3 regions of the Parabacteroides johnsonii DSM 18315 genome follow, and region 1 is predicted to be linked to each of the others. Evidence: riboswitches for the same ligand, from Rfam matches in the RefSeq annotation. Region 1 holds a riboswitch; each other region holds the start of a gene.

Region 1 (5,801 bases):
CGGACGCCCGGTTGGAAAACCAGTCCCTGCGCCAATGTCGTGGAGTTGGTCTTTTCGAATAAGGTCGGGCTGAGTACCTTCACCAGGGTAGGCGCCAAACGGCGTTTTGTTTCGTTGCGGTTGGCAGAGACGACTACACCCTCGAGCGAGATCAAATCTTCTTCAAGCTCGAAATTCAGTTCCTGCGTCTTCCCTTTTCTGGTCGTTATTTTTTTCGTAACCGTCTTGAAGCCGATAAAGGAGACTTCGATCATGAACTCTCCTTCGGGAAGATTTTTCAACATATAATGTCCAGAGTCATCAGTCGCCGTGCCGATTGTCGTTCCTTTCAGGATAATCGTTATTCCCGGCAAATGTTCACCAGTCGCCTTATCCACGACATGCCCGAAAATATTGGCATCCGTAGGGTTCATCACTTCTTTTTCGTTGTTATAGGTATCTGCCATCATTGCCGAAACGGCACAGCAAAGGCATAGGACAAGTATATAAATTTTGTTCATTGAAATGTCTTTTAAAAATTAATAATATAGAAAGTGTATAGGTATACAGAACTGCCTTGTTCCCACATTTGATGCGAGATCACATAAAAGCCGGCCGTAAAAACATCCGATTGATAAGGCATGTTTTTTACACCCCACCGCGAAGCGCGGGGACAAGACATTTTCGACATACCGTCATTAATTATTTAAAAAGACAAACGGTGGTGCACGAAGCGAAACCTTCCCCAGAACGGGACGAAGGTGATCCGGGTAGATCGGACGAGTGGATACAACACAAAACGTTGCAATAAACGCTGCAATCAGCACTTGTGCAAAAGCAGCACCGCTGATTTGAATAGTCGAAAGTTGGTGTAACAACTGGAACTCGGCGTAGTTATGCTCTTTCTTGGGAGTCCCGTCGTCATTTTTCTGATAAGGATGGGAATGGACGATCGTCACCCCATTCACTATATGAACGTGGGTAAAGGCTATCAGACATCCCAGATACGATATGAAAAGTAACGGGAGCGCAATCCTTAAATATTTCCTTAATCTATCCATTTATCGTGAACTATACGATATAACAACCATTCAAATGACAAAGTTCGCAAATTCAACGATAATACCCAATCCCTATTTACAGGTAAAAACAGGCCTCCATATTACCTACATATTGTCATTTTCAGGATCAAGTTGCCGGCTACAGTCTTTGTCAGAACACATTCAATCAATCCGCTTAATTTACCAATAAAAAAGGCCTCTCATCGCGAGAAGCCTTTTTCTGATTTTAGTTTCGTTGTCTATGCAAATTAGCAATTATGATTATATCTGATTATTTTATTCTTTTATATCCATAAACCGCCAGATCACCCAGTTCCTCTTCGATACGAAGTAACTGGTTATACTTAGCCATACGATCGGAACGGCTCAAAGAACCAGTCTTGATCTGTCCGCTGTTGGTGGCAACGGCAATATCGGCAATCGTAGCATCTTCCGTTTCTCCGGAACGGTGGGAGGTCACGGTCGTATAGCCGTGGCGATGCGCCATTTCAATCGCATCGAGTGTTTCCGTCAGCGAACCGATCTGGTTCACCTTGATCAGGATAGAGTTTGCGCAACCATCCTGAATTCCTTTGGAGAGGAAGTCCACATTTGTAACAAACAGGTCGTCGCCCACCAACTGGCAGCGGTTGCCGATCCGCTCTGTCAACTTCTTCCAGCCTTCCCAGTCGTTTTCACTCATACCGTCTTCGATAGAATCGATCGGATATTCGTCGATCAGCTTCTCCAGATATGCAATCTGTTCGTCTGCCGTACGTTTAATGCCTTTCACACCTTCAAATTTGGTATAGTCGTAAACACCGTTTACATAAAATTCAGAAGAAGCACAATCCATACCGATTTTCACATCCTGTCCGGGCACATAACCTGCGGCTTCGATAGCAGCGATGATCGAGTTCAACGCGTCTTCCGTTCCTTCCAGGTTCGGTGCGAAGCCGCCCTCATCGCCTACAGCCGTGCTCAAACCACGATCTTTCAATACCTTTTTCAACGCATGGAACACTTCCGCTCCCATCCGTAGGCCTTCCTTGAAAGAAGAAGCGCCAACCGGACGAATCATAAATTCCTGGAAAGCGATCGGAGCATCGCTGTGAGAACCCCCATTGATGATATTCATCATCGGTACAGGCATTACATAGGTATTCGTGCCCCCAATATACCGATACAACGGGATATCCAGATAGTTAGCTGCCGCCTTTGCCACGGCAAGAGAAACACCCAGGATCGCATTGGCTCCTAAGTTGGATTTGGTTTTGGTCCCATCGAGTTTCAACATTGCATGGTCAATGGCCCGCTGGTTCAAAGCCGACATTCCCACCAAGGTCGGAGCAATCGCCTTATTGACGTTTTCAACTGCTTTCTGCACGCCTTTGCCTCCATAGCGATTCTTATCGCCATCGCGCAGTTCCAGCGCCTCGTGTTCTCCGGTCGAAGCACCCGACGGAACGGAAGCACGCCCCATTACACCTGATTCCAACCATACATCTACCTCAACAGTAGGATTTCCTCTCGAGTCGAGGATTTCACGTCCTGTAATCTTTTCTATTCTCATTTGTTTGCTATTTTAAAGTGAGGCAAAGATAGAGGGTGAAAAAGAAATATGAAATCACCATAAATGACTATTTAGCAGACCGGGAATACCTACTAATAGGTAACTTCATATTCCTTTCTTCATAGCAAGCAGAGTGATGGCTAACCTTTCAGTTTCGACAAAAATTTCGTTCTGTCAACTATATAACGGATATGCGTGCCTTCGCCGATCACATCCACCGAGTCCCTGGCGACCAGCGAGAAGGTTAACTTCCGTCCTTCCACCTCGACCAGTGTTGCTTCCGCATACACTTCCTCACCTCCACCGGAAGGACGAACATGCGTCATGTCCATTTTAACACCGACAGTGGTCGCCCCTTCTGGGAGTTCAGCCGCAACAGCCAACATCGCCGCATTTTCCATCAATGCCACCAAAGCCGGCGTTGCCAATACGGGCAGATCTCCCGACCTCATCGCCAATGCGAAATTATCCGGCAGTACGACAGTCCGGCTGGTATGTTTCAATCCTTTTTCCAACATAGTCACTTCATTATTAATCGTTCCATATTCTGTTATTCTTTCACGGAGTCTGACGAATCCGACGCCAAAAATAATGAATTTGTTTTTTAATCCGCTTTTTGTGCGGATAGACTTTTTTCTTACCTTTGCCCCAGTTTTTGGTTTCACGACCCCCAATCGCTACGGGAGCGTGATGAAAAGGGAATCAGGTGCGAATCCTGAACAGACCCGCTGCTGTAAGTTCCTCTCCAAATCTTTGAATACGCTGCAAGCCACTGTCCGTCACCGGATGGGAAGGCATTCAAAGACGGAATAAGTCAGAAGACCTGCCAAGAACAAACATAGTTTTAATGCTTTCGGGAAATAAAGCTACAAAACATCGAGTCAAGTCATTCTTTATCCTCTTACATAAAGAAATCATTTCTCCTTGTATGTATTTCCTTAAGCAAGTCATGAACGCTATATCAAGGATTAAAATGAAAGTCTTTGTACATGTATTTTTTTTGCTTGTCTGCCTGTCGCAACTGAACCTGACGGCACAAAACAAAATTACGCTCTCCGGAAAAGTCACCGACCAGCAAGGCACTCCCCTGTCGTTGGTAACGATCGCCGTCGAAAACACAACCTTCGGCACTTATACGGATGACAGCGGACATTATTCCCTGCAAGTATCCCCCGGCAAACACACGTTCGTCGTCTCCTCTTTAGGATACCAAACGATCAAAACCTCACTCGACCTCCACCACAACAAAACCCTCGACTTCCAACTGGAAGAAAGCTCCGTCAACCTGAATTCGGTGGAAGTGTACGGAAAAACACACTCACAACAGGCAAGAGAAAGCGCACTTTCAGTCAATACATTTGACGTCAAACCGGTAATCAATTCGCTTAGTAACTTGAATGAATTAGTGAATCGCACAAGTGGTGTCAAAGTGCGTGAAGAGGGAGGCGTAGGTTCCGACTTCGACCTCTCGATCAATGGGCTGTCTGGCAATTCCGTCCGTTATTTCATCGACGGTATTCCCTTGGACAGCAAAGGGAGCAATGTAACACTTGCCAATCTACCCGTCAACCTCATCGACCGGGTGGAAATCTATAAAGGCGTAGTACCAGCCTCATTGGGTACGGATGCATTAGGCGGTGCAGTAAACATCATCACCCTAGCGGAAAAGAAAAACTTTATGGACGCTTCTTATAGTATCGGTTCTTTCCACACACATCGAGCCGATCTGAACGCACAGTTTGTGGAACAATGCACCGGACTGATCGTGCGTCCTACTATTGGCATCAACTATTCGAAAAACGACTACTGGATGAAAGACGTACAAATGCGCAATGAAACAGGCGACCAATTTATCTATGGTAATCCCAAACGTTTCCATGACGGCTATTTTTCGCTATTGGCACAGATAGAAACCGGAATCACAGGCAAACTCTGGGCCGACGAATTCTTTGTTTCCGCTTCCTATTCTAAAACGGACAAGGAGTTGCAGACCGGCTCCGTGCAGACCAAAGTCTATGGGATGGCTGAACGTAATTCGGATGCATGGAACGTATCGGCACGTTACAACAAACATAATTTCATTACCGAGGGCATGACATTGAAAGCGACATTATCGCACACATGGGACCATTCTATTACTATAGATACGGCCTATCGAAAATATTATTGGGATGGAGGCTACATTGTGAGTCAGCGCAACGAAATCAGAGGCAATGAACCTTCCATACGTCATTATAAACGCCCTCTGACTATCGCACGTGTCAATTTGGATTACCAGCTGAACAGGCATCACGGTCTCAATCTGAACTATCATATGAGCCGAACCGGAAATGACCGCTATGATGATTTGGACCAGAGTTTCGAACCATCAAACGATGCTGTAACCAAACATATCATCGGACTGACCTACAGCCAGTCGTTTTTTGATGGAAAAATGCAGAATGTATTCTTTGCCAAAGATTATGTGAACCACCCGAATATCCGGCAGACCGACCAGTCCACCGTGACGGGATCGGACAAAGTGCAAGGTTCCACTACCAAAAATTATTTTGGATATGGTACCGGACTACGCTATCTATTCTTCGATCCATTGGCGGTAAAGGTTTCTTATGAACATAGCGTACGCCTGCCCATCGCACGTGAATTGTTAGGCAACGGGACCACCATCTATGCAAATGTAGCGCTGGAACCAGAAAAAAGCAACAACGTCAATCTCGCCTTGTTCGGCACATGGCATCCTGCCGGCAGACATACTGTCTATTACGAGGCAAACGGATTTCTGCGTCATGTGGACAATTATATACAGACCTCCGTTATTGAAAAAGAAGGCATGATGCAGTTTGTCAATGATCCCGCCGTTCATATTAAAGGAGTCGAGGGAGAAATTCGTTATGATTGGGACGGCCGATTGCAACTCATGGCCAACGTCAGCTATCAGGACGCCCGTGACCAACAAAAATACAAAGAAGATGGCAAACCATCCGCCACATACGACAACCACGTGCCCAACCGCCCCTGGTTGTTCGGCAGCGCGGAAGCAAGCTATACATTCCGCAACTTCCTGCAACAGGACAACAAACTACGTTTAGGCTATACATTTCAATGGGTACATTGGTATTTCCTAACATGGGAAGCCTATGGTAACCGCGATACTAAAGCCCGTATTCCCTCGCAACATATCTGCAATGCCAATATCACCTATTCATGGA
Region 2 (5,801 bases), 2.3 Mb from region 1:
GCTCGGTCCGGCCGTAATACCGACAACAGCGATGAACATATTCAACCCGACATTATTCAGTACCCAAAGGGAAGGTTCCGGGATTCGTCCGAAAGTCGGATGCTTGGAACGCAACCATCCGAAGACCAATCCGGCGATCAACGCCCCACCACTCGTACTCAAGCTGATGGGAACACCTCCGAAATGGATCGTCAAAGCCCCCACGACACCTCCGAGAAAAATCCCGAGGCCGACGAAAATCATATCCGTCTGGTTTGTCGGGCGATCGGCATAGCCTAATGTATCGGCAGCCGCATTCACCTCCAATTTTGTGCCGACCAACTCCAGCATATCGCCGGGATCGATCGTCGTGGCAGCCAAAACCGGTATGTTGATGCCGGCACGTTTGATGCTCTTGATGCTGACACCGTGCATGACCGGCAGTTTGCGCAGTTTGGCAACTGTCATGCCTGCATATTTCTTGCGGGAGATCAATACGGGTAGCGTTTCGGCCGGGAAGTCTAACAACTCGATATCATTGACTTCATCGCCGATCCAGTCCTCCTCTCCGATCACAAATTCACGACGTCCACTGAGCACGACTTCGTTTCCTTTCAAAAGCATCTGATCGGCCTTCGCATCCCGGATCACACCATCGATACGAACCCGTTCGACGAAAAGGCGTCTTCCTTCTCCTTCCAAATAATCTTCCAGTTCTTTCACGGTCTTCCCCGCCCCGAACCAGTCGTTGCTGATCTTGTAGGCGCGAAACGTGATCGGACGGGCGGCAGGCATGAAGCCGGGTTGCTCGCTTTCGTCATCCGCCCCCATTTTGGCTTCCAGTTCGCGACAGGCTTTCTTGACCGATTCGATCCCGCCCAACAGACGAGGAGCGATATCGCTCATGATCCAGGCGGAACCGGCCGTACCGAAAATATAAGAAACGGCATAGGCTACCGGCATGACATTGATCATATCCGTTTTATCTGCCGCCGGTATTCCTAATTGGTTAATCGTATCTTCGGCCACACCGAGCACAGCGGATATCGTCTGCGAACCAGCCAACAGACCGGCAGCCTCTCCGGCAGAATAGCCCATGATCTTTGCCAGCATAAACGGGGCCAGCAGGCAGAACAGGCACATCACGACGGCAAACAAGACCTGTGGCAATCCTTCCTTTTTCAATCCCCGGAAGAATTGCGGACCGACACTATACCCTACGGCAAACAAGAACATCAGGAAAAACACCGATTTCAGCGGGGCCCCGATATCGATATGCAATTGCCCGATCAACACACCGACCAGCAAGACGCTGGTAACCGTCCCTAACGTGAACTTTTTAATCTTGAATTTACCGATCCAGAAGCCGAAAGCCAGCGTGAGAAAGATGGCAAGCTCCGGGTAATGCCGGAGCAAATTGGCAAACCATTCCATATATCTATTTTTTTTGGCGTTAATAAAATTGATAATGAAACACGACAAAGGAAAGAGTTGTTGTGTTAAACCAAACGAAAGCAGAGTTAAATTTATAGTTGGCATTTCTAAATAAATCTCTATCTTTGCCTCCGCTTAGGTGATATAACTGCCATCCGACAGTTGTATAAAAGGGAATCCGGTGGAAATCCGGAACAGTGCCCGCTACTGTAAAGCCATATTAAAAAAAGAAGAAAGCATTCTCCATGCCACTATCCGCAAGGATGGGAAGGCCGCTTTCCGAAAAGGCTAAGTCAGGAAACCTGCCAAGCAAGACAATAATAACTCTCCCGGGGCCAGGAAAGCTATTGACACATACATAATAAAACTCTTTTTTCCATGAAAAAGAAATGTTGGCTGACAGCCCTTCTTGCGGGTTGTTCTCTTTGCGCGTCACACGCACAAACCGTGTTGCGCACGGATACGAATGATCTGAGAGAGATCCGCCTGGACGAGGTCGTCGTGACAGGTACCGGAACGGAACATTATTTGAAAGACGCTCCCGTACAGACGGAAGTGATCACAGGGAAAGCGTTGGAACAATACAACGGACGCAGCCTCGACGAGATTCTGAGCGCCCTCTCCCCTTCCATCACGTTCAGTCCGGGAGACATGGGTAGCAATATCCAGCTAAACGGATTGAAGAACGACTATATCCTGATCATGGTGAACGGGAAACGGATGAACGGCGACATCGGCGGACAAAACGACCTGAGTATCATCAACCCGGCAACCATCGAACGCATCGAGATTGTAAAAGGAGCCTCCTCTTCCTTGTATGGAAGCGATGCTATCGCGGGTGTCATCAACATCATCACGAAAAAGAACCGCGATAAAGTCAGTGTCTCCAACACGACACGCGTCGGCAATTACGACGACCTGCTCCAGAGCGAAATAATAGGGTTCAGCAACGGAAAGCTGAACTCCACCACTTCCGCAAGCATGAAACATACCGGAGGTTGGCAAAACACGACTCAAGAATGGTATCACCACGATCTGCAAGAAGGAAGCGTGAGCAAAACAGTGAGCCGCTCCACCAACTTCACGCTTTCCCAGAATTTCACTTATAAAGCGAGCGACAGACTCAGCTTGTCGGCCGATGCCTCTTATTACCAGAAATGGATTTTCCGTCCTGTCGGTCCCTGGAAATATTATTTATACGACTATTTCTACCGGAACCAGGATTACGCCTTAGGCTTAAAATATAGGCTGAACGACAAACGGAGCTATCTGACCGCCGATGCTTCTTTCGGACAGTACAACTACTATTTCGATTATACGGGCCAAGAAGTGACCAACTTTTTCCATCCCGACGGAACGCGGGTTGTCAATTACCCCGGCGACCGCGTATTACAGACCATGCAGCGCAGATGGTTGAACCATGTCAAAGGGGTATTCTATTTAGGAGACAATCATATTTTAAGTGCCGGAATCGAGCACCAACACGACTATCTGAAATCTCCTTACCGCCTGAAACAGGGGAAGGCATCTGTCTATACTTTAGCCTCTTATGCACAAGACGAATGGTCGATAACAAACCGGCTAAACCTGACTCTCGGTTATCGTTTTGTCCATCATAAAGAATTCGGTCAAAAGTTCACCCCAAAAATATCAGCCAAGTACAGCCTTGGCGATTTCAACCTGCGTGCCACTTACTCGTATGGTTTCAAAGCCCCCACCTTGAAAGAGCTTTATCAGAATTATATCACCGTTATCATGGGACCGCTGAAAGCCTATTACGGCAACGAGAACCTAAAGCCCCAAAGTTCGAACTACGGTTCGGCAAGCGTAGAATACAGCAACGGGAAATTCCAGGCAACCGTGACCGGGTACTATAACCGGATACACAACATGATCGCCCTGACCGTCGTCCCGACTTCGTCAGAAGACAAATTCCTGGAAGTAGAAGAAACGATGAAATACAACAACCTCGCCAAAGCCCGTTCATTCGGAGCCGACTTCACCTTCAACTATCAGGTGCTTCCGTCACTGGCTATCGGAGGAGGCTACAGTTATACGGATGCAAAAGCCCAGTACACGGAAGACCAGAACGATCCCAACTACATGAAATATCTGCCGATCAACGCGACTTCCTACCACAATGCCAACTGGAAAATAGCCTGGACACACAAAGATGTCGGCGTCAGCCTTTTCGGCAGATACCAGTCCACACGCTATTACATCACGGATGGAAATGGAAAAGCCTATCAGCTCTGGCGCCTGAATGTAAGAAGCTCACTGCTGAAAACGAAGAAATGGAACCTGGGGATGAATGCCGGCATCGATAATATATTCAATTATATCGACCGCACACCTTTCGGCAAGAACCGGGGGACAACCAGTCCCGGACGGACTTTATACCTCTCGCTGAACGTTAAATTTCAGAATAAACAAAAATAATCACTTTTAAAAATCAGTAAAAATGAAGAAGTTTAAACATTTATGGCTGGCAGGCTTATTACTTGCAGCCACAGTAGGGTTCACATCCTGTGACGACGATGACGACAATGCAACATCTGCCAACCCGGCAGAAGAATTCGTGACAAAGAACAAAAAGCACGAGACAGCCATTCTGCTATGTACTTTCGGAAGTACTTTCAAAGAATCTATCAAGACCTACGATCAGACGTTGGCAGATTTCGAAACGGCATTTCCTGATGCAGACATCTATCTGGCTTTTACATCTTACACCTGTGTGAATCGTGTCTTCGCCGAAACAGGTATCGAGCGTTATCAACCGGATCTTTGGTTAAAAGCAATTGGTAAAGCCGGTTATAAAAAAGTAGCCGTACAATCTTTACACATCATTCCCGGCGAAGAGTATCTGAACTTAATGAACAAAACGGTCAAGAAAGACTTCATGATCGAACAATACCCGAATGTCCAAGTGACAAAAGGTACCTGTCTGGTTTACGATGAAGACGATGTGCAAGCTGTTTCTGCCGCCTTATACGATCATTACAAGAGCAACCTGGCCGACAAAAAACATTTGCTCCTGTTGATGGGACACGGCAACCCGGACAAGAACTACAATGCCAACAGCAAATACGCCGAAGTGGAAGAAGCCATGCAAGCATTGTCTCCTAACAAAAACGTATTCGTCGGGACTGTCGACTATGGCGACATGCTGTTCTGGCCGTTGGACAAGGATGAAAAACCTTTACCTGCGCCTAATGCCGAAAGCGTTTATTCCAAACTGACAAAATACTGCGAAGACAACAACCTGCAACCGTCAGATATCACGATCTCGTTGGCTCCCTTCATGTCTATCGCTGGCGACCATGCCCACAACGACCTGTGGGGCATCGAAGACGGTGACGACTTTAGCGAAGCTACTCCGGGCGCCGATGCTTGCTGGAGATTGAAATTGCTGAAGATGGGCTTCAAGATCGCCACAGACGAAAGTCACAACGGGGATGTCGATAAATGTACGATCAACGGTTTGGGCGACTATGCCTCCATACGCAAAGTATGGGTAGATCATTTGAAAGCCATCTACAATAATGCCGACGAGTGGCAAACTGGCGAGGATTACCAATAATCATATAAAATAGCTACTCTCTTGCGGAGAGGATAAATTTCCGGCAAGAGAGTAGTATCAAAATGACACCCCTATCCCATCTAATTTGAATTAGTAGGGCATATTTTGGAAATTACCCGCAAGGGTAATATTTTTTAACATTCTATTTGATAGCAAATACCCCTATTAGATTATCAAAATGACAACAAGCAAATTTATCTACATTTTCTTTTGCATGTTCTACATCCTGACACAATCTGCGAGAGCGGAAGGGAATTTTGTCGAATCCGATCTATTCGGTTCTCTGAAAGAAGGCGAAAAGGCTGCCGTACTTGTCGTCCATTTCGGAACTACACACGAAGATACGCGGGCCAAGACAATAGACGCCGTCAACAACAAGATAGCGGAAGCATTTCCCGGCATCGAAGTCCGCGAGGCCTGGACATCCCGCATCATCATGCACCGCATGAAAACCCGCGGCTTGAAGAGACTGAGTCCGGAAGAAGCTCTCCGACAACTGAAAACGGATGGTTATACTCATATCCTGATCCAATCCAGCAACATCATAGAAGGGATTGAAATGGAATCACTCCGCAAAGACGTCGCCGCACAGGAAAAAGATTTCAAAGAGATCCGCATCAGCACTCCCCTTTTGTTCAGCCCCGGCGACTACGAAGCAGTGATAGCAGCCATCACCCCAAAAGGGATCAAAGACGGAGCGGTCCTATTAGTCGGACACGGCACCTACACACCGAACACGGCTCAATACGCCATGTTGGACTATATGCTCAAAGCAAAAGGGTTCAGCCGGTGGTCCGTCGGCACTATA
Region 3 (5,801 bases), 1.4 Mb from region 1:
ATTCAGCCGACAACAGCTGATCCGAAAGATTTTGATGCTTTCTGGACCGGTGCGATCGCCGAAGCCCGTAAGCAACCGCTTGATCCCAAGATGACGTTGCTACCGGAAAGATGTACTTCTACACAGAATGTTTACCATGTCAGTTTTCAGAATGAACGTCCCGGTTCCCGTATGTATGGTATTCTGATTGTTCCGAAGAAACCCGGTAAATATCCGGCAATCCTTCAAGTTCCTGGAGCCGGCATACGTCCTTACAACGGATTCAATTTAGGAGAAAATATCATTACATTGGAGATTGGAATACATGGTATTCCTGTAACGATGCCACAAGAAGTATATAACAATCTGGCTGCCGGGGCATTGAACGGATATAATGCAATAAACAAAAATAATCGTGATACACATTACTATAAGCGAGTCTATCTCGGTTGTGTGCGGGCTGTGGACTTCCTCTATTCTTTGCCAGAGTTTGATGGGAATACGGTTGGTGTGACCGGTGGAAGCCAGGGAGGGGCCTTGTCTATTGTCACGGCCGGCCTGGACCCGCGTATTAAGTTCCTTGCCGCTTTCTATCCGGCTTTGTGTGATTATGCCGGTTATCTGCACAAACGTGCAGGAGGCTGGCCGCATTATTACCGGAATGCACAGCCGGTGGCAAACGAAGTGGAAACGCTTGCTTACTTCGATGTCGTGAATTTTGCCCGCCGTGTGAACGCTCCGGGCTGGTATAGCTGGGGATATAATGATGTGACCTGTCCGCCGACTTCCATGTATTCGGCCTACAATGTTATTCCGGGAGCGAAGGATTTGCATCTTTACCTCGAAACCGGTCATTGGACATATCCGGAACAGCAGTCGGAGCGTATTGAATGGCTGAAAGGTAAATGCGGGAAGTAAATGCGTTTTCCGGTTAATTATAAATAGGTATGTCGAAATTAAAGTATTTTTTAGCAGGGTTGTTAATTATGGCAGTGACATCGTGTATGCAAAAGGAGAGTGAATTGTTTTTGTTTGTCGGGTCGTATGCGGATGCTACGGACCCAGGCATACACCTGTATCGGTTCGATGTGGAGAAAGGGATGGCTGGGCCGGTGAAGAGCCTGTCGGGTATCCAGGACCCTTCTTATCTGGCAGTGAGCCAGGATGGCAAGTTTGTTTATTCGGTAAGTGAAACCGCTGTTCCGGATGCAAAAGTATGCGCCTATTCGTTTGACAAACATACCGGGACACTTTCTTTGCTGAACGAGCAGAAGACGGACGGGAGTGCTCCTTGCTATATCTGGGTGGACAGTAAGCGCCGGATGGCTGTCACAGCCAATTACAACGGCGGAAGTATCAGTGTCTTCCCGATCTCGGCCGATGGCACTCTGCAACCGGCTAAAGTATATGCGTATGAAGGAGGAACACCGGGTTCTGAACGCCAGGCGGTTCCACATTTGCATTGCGTGTATGCTTCGCCGGATGAAGCCTACCTTTATGCCAATGACTTGGGGACAGACCGGATTTATAAATATGATATCATCGCTTCCGATAAGGGCTTGGGCTTGCGGGAAGGAACGCCTGCATCTTTCAGTTTGCCGGCAGGAGAAGGTCCGCGTCATGCAGTTTTCCATCCGAACGGCAAATGGGCTTACCTGATCGGCGAGCTTTCCGGCCGCGTCGTTTTCATGCAGTACGACAAAGGCAATCTGACTCCGGTCCAGTCTGTAGAAGCCGACACGTTGCATGCCTCCGGCAGTGCCGATATACACATCACACCGGATGGCCGTTTCCTGTATGCTTCCAACCGTCTGAAAGGTGATGGTATCGCGATTTTCTCTATCGATCCGGCAAACGGGCAACTGACAAAGGTTGGCTATCAGCTGACCGGTGTTCATCCGCGTAATTTTGTCATCACTCCCAACGGCAAGTTTCTGCTTTGCGCCTGTCGGGACAGTAATGTTGTGCAGGTTTACGAAATAGACAAACAAAGCGGCTTGTTGAGAGATACGGAAAAAGATATCCGGGTAAGCAAGCCCGTTTGCCTGAAATTCACTAACAGGTGAATGTGATATTTTTAGTAGCTTTGCACTTGCAAATTGTAATAAGCTATGTCATTCATCAAGATAACAGAACAGGATTCTCTCTATAACGACCTGGAACGGAAGTCCGTCCGGGAGCTGCTCGAAGATATCAATACGGAAGATCAGAAAGTGGCGTTGGCTGTCCGAAGGACCATACCCAAAATAGAAGAATTGGTTTTGCAGATCGTTCCCCGTATGCAGCAAGGCGGACGAATCTTTTATCTGGGAGCCGGAACCAGCGGACGGTTAGGGGTTTTGGATGCTTCCGAAATCCCCCCGACGTTCGGGATGCCTCCCACACTGATTATCGGCTTGATAGCCGGTGGCGATACCGCCCTCCGGAATCCGGTGGAGAATGCCGAAGACGATGAGGAACGAGGCTGGCAGGAATTGTTGGAGTATCAGGTCAATACGAAGGATACCGTGATCGGCATTGCTGCTTCCGGGACGACTCCCTATGTGATCGGTGCCCTTCGCAAAGCGCGTGAACAGGGCATTCTGACCGCCTCCATTTCCAGTAATCCTGATTCACCGATGGCGATGGAGGCTGATGTCTCAATCGAAATGATTGTCGGACCGGAGTTCGTCACCGGCAGTTCCCGTATGAAATCCGGAACGGGACAGAAAATGATCCTGAATATGATTTCCACTTCCGTTATGATCCGATTGGGGAGGGTTAAAGGAAACCGGATGGTCAATATGCAGCTCACCAATCAGAAACTTATCGACCGTGGAACTCGCATGGTCGCTGAAGAATTGAGCCTTCCCTATAACCAATCCCGCCATCTGCTGTTGATGTACGGCTCCGTTCAAGCAGCTGTCGAAGCCTACCGTAAGGAGTAAGAAGAATTCTACCGGTGGAACATTCGTTCCCTCGGCATGGCACACTCGTTTCCTCGGCATGGCACAGCCGTTTCCCTTGCATGGCACAACCGTTTCCTCAGCATGGCACAGTTGTGCCACAGGAGTGTAATATTTGTGGCACTGGCAGCAGGAACCGAAAGGATGCTTGTCGCGTCTGTATTTTTCTGTAAGAAGATGGACAATATATGAGAAATATATGGAAAATATCGCTATATTTGTCCCATGCATTGTTCCTGCTTCGCCATCTGCGGAAAAGGATTAAAAGGGAATCGGGTGTAAATCCCGGACAGTCCCGCTGCTGTAAGCTTCAAAACGGATTGGGCAATTCTTTTATGCCACTGACGCGAGTCGGGAAGGCGCTCATACCGGAAGTAAGTCAGAAGACCTGCAACGCATATTTTTCGACGGCTTCGAGGAAAGGCCGGAAGAGAACAGTGAAGCCGTAGGCTTTTGTCTTTCTTAATTCCCGTTTCCCGTAGTCTGTTTACTTGTTTTTAATTATTTTGCCATAATAATTAGGAAAAGAGGCATGAATCTGTGTGCGGGATGAGCTCCGCCTCCGATTCATGCTTTCCTTTTACGGGGGGAAGCAACACTTAGGCGGTGATATTTGTTTATTATTGGAAAAGTGCGTTTATTTGTAATTCGTATTAACTAATTAAAGAAAAAGTATGAAGAAGATTGTTGGGCTTATATTGTTGGCTGTGATGGCGTTGATTGCCGTACCTGCGAAATCCCAGATTAAGTTCGGTATAAAAGGCGGTTTGAATATATCCTCTGTCCATTTCAACAAAGAGATTGTCGGAAAGGATAATGTGACCGGATTTAATATCGGTCCGATGGTGGAGGTGATGGCCCCGGTAATGGGAGTCGGTTTTGATGCGGCTATCCTGTATTCGCAAAAAGGGATAGGCGTGAAGAGCGAGAAAGATATTAAGAATGACTATATAGACGTTCCGGTTAACCTGAAATGGAAATTCGGTTTGCCTATTGTCAAAGGGTATCTGTCAGCCGGTCCGTATGTCGGTTTCCGGGTGGGCGGCGATAAGTTCTGGGATATTCCGGGATCGGTCGGAGACCAGTTGAAGGCAAAGAGTTTCAATGCCGGTTTGAACTTGGGTGCCGGTGTGGAACTGATCAAACATTTACAGGTCGGTTTCAATTATGCCCTCGGCTTGACGGATGATTATAGCGCATCAAAGTTTGAATTAAACGGTAAGAACCGAGGCTGGTCGATTACGGCTGCTATCCTGTTTTAAAAAGGGAATAAAGAAGATTTGCGATCAGATAAACAGAGGCCGGGCTTTAGCAGTCCGGCCTTTTTTGTTACTTTTGGCATCGCTATGAACATGGGTTCGTATAAAGAAGGATAAGAATGAAGTACGCAGACGTTATACTCCCGCTTCCGTTGGAGAACAGCTATACTTATAGCATACCGCCCGATCTGGAACAGACGGTAATACCCGGTTGCCGGGTGATCGTCCATTTTGGAAAGAAGCGCTATTATACGGCTATCGTCATGGATGTGCACGAGCGTGTGCCCGATAGCCAGTACGAGACGAAGGAGATTTACGCCTTGCTGGACGCTACGCCTGTGCTCCGTCGTCCGCAACTTCGTTTCTGGAAATGGATCGCCTCCTATTATTTGTGTAAATTAGGAGATGTCTATAAGGCGGCTTTGCCTTCCGGCCTGAAATTGGAGAGTGAAACGGCTGTAACCTATAATGAAGAGTTCGAAGCCGACGGCCCTCTGCGGCCGAATGAACAAGCTGTGCTGGATGCTTTTTCCGGCGTCTTGAAACTGACGGTTTCCGAACTGGAAAAGAAAACCGGACTACGGAATGTCGTGCCTGTGGTCGCCTCCCTGATGGCTAAGGGGGCAGTTGAGGTGAGTGAGGAGCTGAAACGGGGCTTTGTGCCGAAGATGCAGACCTTTATCCGTCTTGCCGAGGCGTATAAGGAGGAAGAAAAATTACAGGCTGTGTTTGCGGACTTCAAACGGGCGAAGAAGCAGGAACACTTGCTGATCTGTTTCTTGGAACTCAGCCATGCGCTTAATCCGGCACTGGTACGCGAATTGTCGAAGAAGGAATTGTTGGAGAGCAGCGGTTGTTCTCCGGCCATATTGGATGGTGTGCTGAAGCGAGGTGTGCTGGAAAGTTATGAGAAGGAGGTAGGAAGGTTGCAGGTTCCGGTTTGCCGTTTGCAACCCCTTACCCCTTTAAGTGCGGCGCAGGAGAAGGCTTACGGGGAGATACATGATGTCTTCCGGGAGAAAGAAGTCTGCCTGTTGCATGGCGTTACTTCCAGTGGAAAGACGGAAGTCTATATGCGGCTGATCGACGAGGTGTTGAAGATGGGACGCCAGGTTTTGTATATGCTGCCTGAAATCGCCATCACGACCCAGATCACAGAACGGCTTGCCAAGTTGTTTGGTGATAAGTTGTTGGTCTATCATTCCAAGTTCTCTGATAACGAACGGGTGGAAGTCTGGAACCGGCTGTTGCATACGGGCGAGCCGATGCTGGTATTAGGCGTCCGCTCTTCCTTGTTTTTGCCGTTCAAGGATTTAGGTTTGATTATTATAGACGAGGAACATGAGAACACTTACAAGCAGCAGGACCCGGCACCGCGTTATCATGCCCGTAATGCAGCGTTGGTACTGGCCGCTATGCATGGGGCGAAAACATTGTTGGGCTCTGCCACCCCTTCCATCGATTCCTATTTTAATGCCACTACCGGCAAATATGGTTTGGTGGAGCTGACTACCCGTTATGGCGACCGGCTGATGCCGGAAATACTGACGGTCGATATCAAGGAGTTGAGGCGTAAGAAGATCATGAAAGACACGCTCTTTTCGCCGGTCTTGGTAGA

What was found. A riboswitch is a leader RNA that binds a small molecule or an ion and turns the genes downstream of it on or off. The one in region 1 is predicted to bind cobalamin.
Region 2: another riboswitch for cobalamin. It lies ahead of NQ564_RS07270 (TonB-dependent receptor plug domain-containing protein); the one in region 1 lies ahead of NQ564_RS17275 (TonB-dependent receptor).
Region 3: another riboswitch for cobalamin. It lies ahead of NQ564_RS11850 (porin family protein); the one in region 1 lies ahead of NQ564_RS17275 (TonB-dependent receptor).

Annotation. Positions count from the first base shown of each region.
Region 1 is NZ_CP102285.1:4,226,907-4,232,707, reverse strand. It holds gene NQ564_RS17295 (TonB-dependent receptor) at 1-500, opposite strand, end outside; gene NQ564_RS17290 (hypothetical protein) at 678-1,040, opposite strand; gene eno (phosphopyruvate hydratase) at 1,312-2,592, opposite strand; gene NQ564_RS17280 (thioesterase family protein) at 2,733-3,110, opposite strand; cobalamin riboswitch at 3,232-3,437, shown strand; gene NQ564_RS17275 (TonB-dependent receptor) at 3,566-5,801, shown strand, end outside.
Region 2 is NZ_CP102285.1:1,747,522-1,753,322, forward strand. It holds gene aspT (aspartate-alanine antiporter) at 1-1,413, opposite strand, end outside; cobalamin riboswitch at 1,534-1,737, shown strand; gene NQ564_RS07270 (TonB-dependent receptor plug domain-containing protein) at 1,792-3,852, shown strand; gene NQ564_RS07275 (sirohydrochlorin cobaltochelatase) at 3,875-4,993, shown strand; gene NQ564_RS07280 (sirohydrochlorin cobaltochelatase) at 5,172-5,801, shown strand, end outside.
Region 3 is NZ_CP102285.1:2,871,079-2,876,879, reverse strand. It holds gene NQ564_RS11865 (acetylxylan esterase) at 1-897, shown strand, start outside; gene NQ564_RS11860 (lactonase family protein) at 927-2,045, shown strand; gene murQ (N-acetylmuramic acid 6-phosphate etherase) at 2,091-2,906, shown strand; cobalamin riboswitch at 3,138-3,334, shown strand; gene NQ564_RS11850 (porin family protein) at 3,599-4,186, shown strand; gene priA (replication restart helicase PriA) at 4,303-5,801, shown strand, end outside.